Regions from separate parts of the Metabacillus sp. KH_069 genome, predicted to be linked through region 3. Evidence: a T-box and tRNA genes for the amino acid it is inferred to sense, from the RefSeq annotation. Region 3 holds a T-box; the other regions hold tRNA genes.
The links. A T-box is a leader RNA that pairs with one kind of tRNA and senses whether it is charged. The one in region 3 lies ahead of tyrS (tyrosine--tRNA ligase), so its partner is inferred to be a tRNA-Tyr.
Positions count from the first base shown of each region.

Region 1: it encodes a tRNA-Tyr, which carries the amino acid that the T-box ahead of tyrS (tyrosine--tRNA ligase) is inferred to sense. The anticodon was not compared.
Region 2: it encodes a tRNA-Tyr, which carries the amino acid that the T-box ahead of tyrS (tyrosine--tRNA ligase) is inferred to sense. The anticodon was not compared.

Region 1 covers NZ_CM174460.1:640,589-642,825, forward strand. The annotation lists rRNA gene rrf (5S ribosomal RNA) at 1-104, shown strand, start outside; tRNA gene AC3ISE_RS03310 (tRNA-Asn) at 120-194, shown strand; tRNA gene AC3ISE_RS03315 (tRNA-Ser) at 199-288, shown strand; tRNA gene AC3ISE_RS03320 (tRNA-Glu) at 303-377, shown strand; tRNA gene AC3ISE_RS03325 (tRNA-Val) at 394-469, shown strand; tRNA gene AC3ISE_RS03330 (tRNA-Met) at 513-589, shown strand; tRNA gene AC3ISE_RS03335 (tRNA-Asp) at 593-668, shown strand; tRNA gene AC3ISE_RS03340 (tRNA-Phe) at 842-917, shown strand; tRNA gene AC3ISE_RS03345 (tRNA-Thr) at 931-1,006, shown strand; tRNA gene AC3ISE_RS03350 (tRNA-Tyr) at 1,017-1,101, shown strand; tRNA gene AC3ISE_RS03355 (tRNA-Trp) at 1,120-1,193, shown strand; tRNA gene AC3ISE_RS03360 (tRNA-His) at 1,221-1,293, shown strand; tRNA gene AC3ISE_RS03365 (tRNA-Gln) at 1,330-1,404, shown strand; tRNA gene AC3ISE_RS03370 (tRNA-Gly) at 1,464-1,538, shown strand; tRNA gene AC3ISE_RS03375 (tRNA-Cys) at 1,547-1,620, shown strand; tRNA gene AC3ISE_RS03380 (tRNA-Leu) at 1,640-1,728, shown strand; tRNA gene AC3ISE_RS03385 (tRNA-Leu) at 1,749-1,829, shown strand.
Region 2 covers NZ_CM174460.1:175,568-177,804, reverse strand. The annotation lists tRNA gene AC3ISE_RS01030 (tRNA-Ala) at 809-881, opposite strand; tRNA gene AC3ISE_RS01025 (tRNA-Gly) at 901-975, opposite strand; tRNA gene AC3ISE_RS01020 (tRNA-Lys) at 981-1,056, opposite strand; tRNA gene AC3ISE_RS01015 (tRNA-Gln) at 1,085-1,159, opposite strand; tRNA gene AC3ISE_RS01010 (tRNA-Tyr) at 1,276-1,360, opposite strand; tRNA gene AC3ISE_RS01005 (tRNA-Thr) at 1,370-1,445, opposite strand; tRNA gene AC3ISE_RS01000 (tRNA-Val) at 1,510-1,585, opposite strand; tRNA gene AC3ISE_RS00995 (tRNA-Glu) at 1,633-1,707, opposite strand; tRNA gene AC3ISE_RS00990 (tRNA-Thr) at 1,727-1,799, opposite strand; tRNA gene AC3ISE_RS00985 (tRNA-Asn) at 1,804-1,875, opposite strand; rRNA gene rrf (5S ribosomal RNA) at 1,885-2,000, opposite strand; rRNA gene AC3ISE_RS00975 (23S ribosomal RNA) at 2,130-2,237, opposite strand, start outside.
Region 3 covers NZ_CM174460.1:3,399,076-3,401,312, forward strand. The annotation lists gene tyrS (tyrosine--tRNA ligase) at 1-1,106, opposite strand, end outside; T-box leader at 1,157-1,385, opposite strand; gene AC3ISE_RS17145 (transglycosylase domain-containing protein) at 1,528-2,237, shown strand, end outside.

The DNA.
Region 1 (2,237 bases), 1.7 Mb from region 3:
GGCAAAGAGGTCACACCCGTTCCCATGCCGAACACGGAAGTTAAGCTCTTTAGCGCCGATGGTAGTTGGGGGTTTCCCCCTGTGAGAGTAGGACGTTGCCAGGCTAGTGAAAATATTATTCCGCAGTAGCTCAGTGGTAGAGCTATCGGCTGTTAACCGATCGGTCGTAGGTTCGAGTCCTACCTGCGGAGCCATTTTGGAGAGCTGTCCGAGTGGCCGAAGGAGCACGATTGGAAATCGTGTAGGCGGTAACCCGTCTCAAGGGTTCGAATCCCTTGCTCTCCGCCACTATTTATATAAATGGCCCGTTGGTCAAGCGGTTAAGACACCGCCCTTTCACGGCGGTAACACGGGTTCGAATCCCGTACGGGTCACCAACATCATTTTCACTGCGGAGGATTAGCTCAGCTGGGAGAGCATCTGCCTTACAAGCAGAGGGTCGGCGGTTCGAGCCCGTCATCCTCCACCATCTTTACTGAATACAGCAGCACAAAAACTTCATTTATTATTGTCGCGGGGTGGAGCAGTCTGGTAGCTCGTCGGGCTCATAACCCGAAGGTCGCAGGTTCAAATCCTGTCCCCGCAACCAAATGGTCCCGTGGTGTAGCGGTTAACATGCCTGCCTGTCACGCAGGAGATCGCCGGTTCGATCCCGGTCGGGACCGCCATTCTTAATTAAAAAAGAATAAAATGGCTTGGTAGCTCAGTCGGTAGAGCACGATCGAATAAGCTTCGAAGCATAAGCATCAGCGCACAAATTGAGCTGCTCCTTGGCTAAGCTTACTGAAATTTGGGCGAAGGTTTCAAGAATGTATCATTATTGTACTACAAATTATAAAATGGCTTGGTAGCTCAGTCGGTAGAGCAAAGGACTGAAAATCCTTGTGTCGGCGGTTCGATTCCGTCCCAAGCCACCATTTACACTTAAATGCCGGTGTAGCTCAATTGGTAGAGCAACTGACTTGTAATCAGTAGGTTGGGGGTTCAAGTCCTCTTGCCGGCACCACTTACAGTGTGGAGGGGTAGCGAAGTGGCTAAACGCGGCGGACTGTAAATCCGCTCCCTCCGGGTTCGGCGGTTCGAATCCGTCCCCCTCCACCATTTTCATAAAAAGAATATAGGGGTATAGTTTAAAGGTAGAACAGAGGTCTCCAAAACCTCCGGTGTGGGTTCGAGTCCTACTACCCCTGCCAATTTAATTAATCTTATATAGTATAATGGCGGTTGTGGCGAAGTGGTTAACGCACCAGATTGTGGCTCTGGCATTCGTGGGTTCGATTCCCATCAGTCGCCCCTTTTTTTTACTTAATAGGGTTTTTATTTTTGTTTTGGGCTATAGCCAAGCGGTAAGGCAACGGACTTTGACTCCGTCATGCGCTGGTTCGAATCCAGCTAGCCCAGCCATTTTTCATTAAGAGTCATCTTTGTGCAGCTCCTGCATAAACTACATTACAAAGCGATTTGCGGAAGTAGTTCAGTGGTAGAACACCACCTTGCCAAGGTGGGGGTCGCGGGTTCGAATCCCGTCTTCCGCTCCAATAGTTGAGGCGGCATAGCCAAGTGGTAAGGCAGAGGTCTGCAAAACCTTTATCCCCGGTTCAAATCCGGGTGTCGCCTCCAATTTTTATTTATCACCCTTGCCGGGGTGGCGGAACTGGCAGACGCACAGGACTTAAAATCCTGCGGTAGGTGACTACCGTACCGGTTCGATTCCGGTCCTCGGCACCATCTTCATCACAATTTCATTTGCCGGTGTGGCGGAATTGGCAGACGCGCACGACTCAAAATCGTGTTCCTCTGGAGTGTCGGTTCGACCCCGACCACCGGTATCATTGAACAGTATGTCAAGCTGTCAAATTAACGTTTCTTACACTTTGTAAGGAACGTTTTTATTTATCTCCAATATACGATTTTTACAAAAATATCGTGTACATAAAATCGTGTGCGTACCAGTCATTAAACAAAGATAAATTTAAAATGGCATGAGTAGTAAAGGAAATTGATTTTAAAACAGCTTTTTCTTTATTTATTGATGATTGCCAAATTAGGAATCTAAGACTCAATTCAATATTACAGTTGGATTAACTTTATGTTTAAACATAAAAACACAAAACCCAATGTTTAATGCAAAACGAAAGCAGAGGATTTTTGTAGCGGTTAGAAACAAAAAAGGCTTACGAGCGCTCTCACTATATCTTATATTTTCAAATCCGTTACCTTCAAAGAAAATCATTGGA
Region 2 (2,237 bases), 1.2 Mb from region 3:
CATAGCGGGTGGGTGATTCCACTTTTCTGCGTAAAATCCATAATTGTGGAATCATAGCGGGTGGGTGATTCCACTTTTCTGCGTAAAATCCATAATTGTGGAATCATAGCGGGTGGGTGATTCCACTTTGCTTGTACAATAACCGTTATGGTGGAATCATAGAGGGAGTTGATTCCACTTTGCTGGCACAATAACCATAATTGTGGAATCATAGCGGGGGTTTGATTCCACTTTGCTGGCACAATAACCGTTATGGTGGAATCATAGCGGGCGTTTGATTCCACTTTTCTGCGCAATAACCGTTATGGTGGAATCATAACGGGTGTTTGACTACACTTTGCTAGCACACTACCCGTTATGGTGGAATCATAGCGGGGGTTGATTCCACTATGCTGCACATGAACCATAATTGTGGAATCATAGCTGGCCTTTGTTTCCACTTTGCCGCGCAATAAACAAAATTATGGAATCATTGAGGGGGACGGTTTCCACTTTGCTGCACAATAACCGTTATGGTGGAATCATAGAGGGTGTTTGACTCCACTTTGCTGGCACAATAACCAAAATTGTGGAACCATAGCGGATCTTTGATTACACATTTAAGTTCATGAACCATATTGTCGAGCGAAAATGATGTAATATCAATAGCAGCATAAAATAGATTAGTCTGTTCTGAAATGGATGGCAATTTTAAATCTGATCAGGCTTGGCCAGCCCGAACGAATCATGATACTTGCTGGCTTCAATTCGCAAGCAACAAAAAAGCCGTCAGACATAAAGTCTGACGGCTTTTACAGGGTACTTATGATGGAGCCTAGCGGGATCGAACCGCTGACCTCCTGCGTGCAAGGCAGGCGCTCTCCCAGCTGAGCTAAGGCCCCGATATAAAAAAAGAAGTTCTGGAGCGGAAGACGGGATTCGAACCCGCGACCCCCACCTTGGCAAGGTGGTGTTCTACCACTGAACTACTTCCGCAATAATGGTGTGCCATGAAGGACTCGAACCTTCGACCCTCTGATTAAAAGTCAGATGCTCTACCGACTGAGCTAATGGCACTTACTACTATTCGCATTTAAAATAAAAATGGCTGGGCTAGCTGGATTCGAACCAGCGCATGACGGAGTCAAAGTCCGTTGCCTTACCGCTTGGCTATAGCCCATCAATTATGTATGTAATCTATAAAATTCTAATTGACCGTAAAATGGTTTATGTTAACTAAACATATTATTTACAGTCTAGACAAGAACTATTCAGTTAAGTTTGTCTAAATGAAAGTGGTGGAGGGGGACGGATTCGAACCGCCGAACCCGGAGGGAGCGGATTTACAGTCCGCCGCGTTTAGCCACTTCGCTACCCCTCCACACATAAGTGGTGCCGGCAAGAGGACTTGAACCCCCAACCTACTGATTACAAGTCAGTTGCTCTACCAATTGAGCTACACCGGCATATAAAGTGAGAAATACAATAATGTTTATTCGCTTTTTAAAGTCGTCTGCTGCAAAGTCTTAATGGTGGAGGATGACGGGCTCGAACCGCCGACCCTCTGCTTGTAAGGCAGATGCTCTCCCAGCTGAGCTAATCCTCCGCATAAAAGATTGTATAATGTTTCACATATTAAGACTTACGTTTAAATGGTGACCCGTACGGGATTCGAACCCGTGTTACCGCCGTGAAAGGGCGGTGTCTTAACCGCTTGACCAACGGGCCGTTTTATTAGTTTAATGTAAGCTCCCAACCGGGCTTGAACCGATGACCTCTTCCTTACCATGGAAGTGCTCTACCGACTGAGCTATGGAAGCAAGGCTCCGCAGGTAGGACTCGAACCTACGACCGATCGGTTAACAGCCGATAGCTCTACCACTGAGCTACTGCGGAATAATGCTAGCCTGGCGACGTCCTACTCTTGCAGGGGGAAACCCCCAACTACCATCGGCGCTGAAGAGCTTAACTTCCGTGTTCGGCATGGGAACGGGTGTGACCTCTTCGCCATCATCACCAGACATAATGACAAAAATTATTATACTATGAAATCCGAAGATTTCAAGCTTTTTTTCGAAAGAATGTTATTCTTTCAAAACTAAATAACGTATGATAACAAGTTTCACTTTGATCTTACACTTTATTAGACTGTGGTTAAGTCCTCGAACGATTAGTATCTGTCAGCTCCACACGTCACCGCGCTTCCACCTCAGACCTATCAACCTGATCATCTTTCAGGGTTCTTACTCACTTACGTG
Region 3 (2,237 bases):
TTTGAAGGAGAGATCTTTGCATGAACAAGCAAATCGATTAAGCCGATTTCAGCTTCTTCTACTGTAAATGCAGGCACATCTTTAAAGCCCTGCTCTATTTCATCTCCTGTCAGCTCTTTAATGTTGCCGCTGAACAAAGCCTGAGAAATTTTAATGGCCTGATCCAAAGATTCCGCTCCGTGTACAAGCTTTGTCATTTCTTCAGCCAGCGCTTTTTGGGCAGCGCGTTTTTCTGGAGAACTCATAAGCTCCTGCTCAAGAGCTTCAATTTCCGCGTGTGACATGAACGTGAAGAACTTAATGTATTTCATAACGTCGCGGTCATCTGTATTGATCCAGAACTGGTAGAACTCGTAAGGTGTCGTTTTTTCTTTATCCAGCCAGATGGCGCCGCCTTCTGTTTTGCCGAATTTTGTGCCGTCTGATTTTGTTACCAATGGAACTGTTAAACCAAATGCTTTGGAGTTTTCTTCCGATTTGCGAATCAATTCAAGACCTGCTGTAATGTTGCCCCACTGATCGCTTCCTCCAATTTGAAGTTTGCATCCAGCTGATCTGTATAAATTTAAAAAGTCATATGACTGCAGAATCATGTAGCTGAACTCTGTGTATGAGATTCCGGATTCAATTCTTGAAGACACCGTATCTTTTGCCAGCATGTAGTTAATGCCGAAGTTTTTTCCCACATCCCTTAAGAATGTAATTAAATCCATCGATCCGATCCAGTCAAAGTTGTTGGCAAGTGTTGCCGGGTTTTCACTTGAAGGATCAAAATCAAGGAAACGGGAAAGCTGGTCTTTAATTTTGTTTGACCACTCCTGTACAATGTCTGAAGTATTAAGCGTTCTCTCTGCTTTCTTTCCGCTTGGATCGCCAATTAAGCCAGTAGCTCCGCCTACTAAAGCAATCGGACGGTGACCGGCCTGCTGAAAGCGGCGAAGAGTTAATATCGGAAGTAAATGTCCAATGTGCAGACTGTCTGCCGTTGGATCAAAACCGGAATATAATTTCACAGACTCCTCTTCCAAAACCTTTTTCAGGCCTTCTTCGTCTGTCATTTGATTAATTAGTCCTCTGAACTGAAGATCCTTCAGTAATTCGCTCATTCTGACACTCTCCTTTTTTTCATAAATACACAAAAACGCCCCTTCATAAATGAAGGGGCGTGATTACGCGGTACCACCCTACTTAGGAAAAAGACATACTGATTCCTATCTCGGCATATATAACGGCATTCTGACCGTCTTTCGCTAATTGGCATTTCAGCCTTTCACAAAAGAAGCTCCTGGAGGTAATTCATGATTCATCTGTGTACTGATTTTCATCGGCCATCAGCTTTCTAAAACAGGGAGATGTTCACTACTTATTCCATTCAAAGCATTTTAAATTCTTTTAAATTCTAATAAATCTTTTTTACCATATAGAATTTCACTTGTCAAACGATTCATCACCATCTGACATAATCATACAAAAGTACTGTTTTTATATGATATAATTGAAAGGATTGTATAGGGGGATGATACATAAATGGATAAATTCAAAACTTGGTACAGCAAATTTATGCCTTACAAACATAGAACAGTTAAAGGGTTTAATATTACATACGGTGTCGTCTGGAACCTGATGCTGATCTTTTTTGTCATCGGTTTAATTGCCGCATCATTTGGCGGCGGAATCGGCGCAGGTTATTTCGCATCGCTTGTTAAAGATGAACCTCTCCGCACTTATAGTTCCATGAAAAAAGATATTTATAATTACGAAGAAACCTCGCAGATCTATTTTTCTGATTCTGTGTATTTAGGGAAGCTCCGCGCGGATATTGAACGGCAGGAAGTAAAGATTGATGATATTTCAAAGCATGTAAAAAATGCTGTCATCGCTACGGAGGACGAGTTTTTCTACGAACATGACGGGGTTGTCCCTAAAGCAATTATGCGCGCACTTTTTCAAGAAGTAACAAATTCCTCTAACCGTTCTGGGGGAAGCACGCTCACTCAGCAGCTGATAAAAAATCAAATTCTTACAGATGAAGTTTCTTTTGACCGCAAAGCCAAAGAAATCCTGCTTGCTCTCAGACTTGAGCGCTTCTTTGAAAAAGAGGAAATTTTGGAGGCTTATCTGAATGTAGCAGACTTAGGCAGAAACGCTTCCGGCAGAAATATTGCCGGTGTACAGGCCGCTGCACAAGGGATATTTGGTGTGGATGCGAAGGATTTATCCCTTCCCCAATCCGCTTT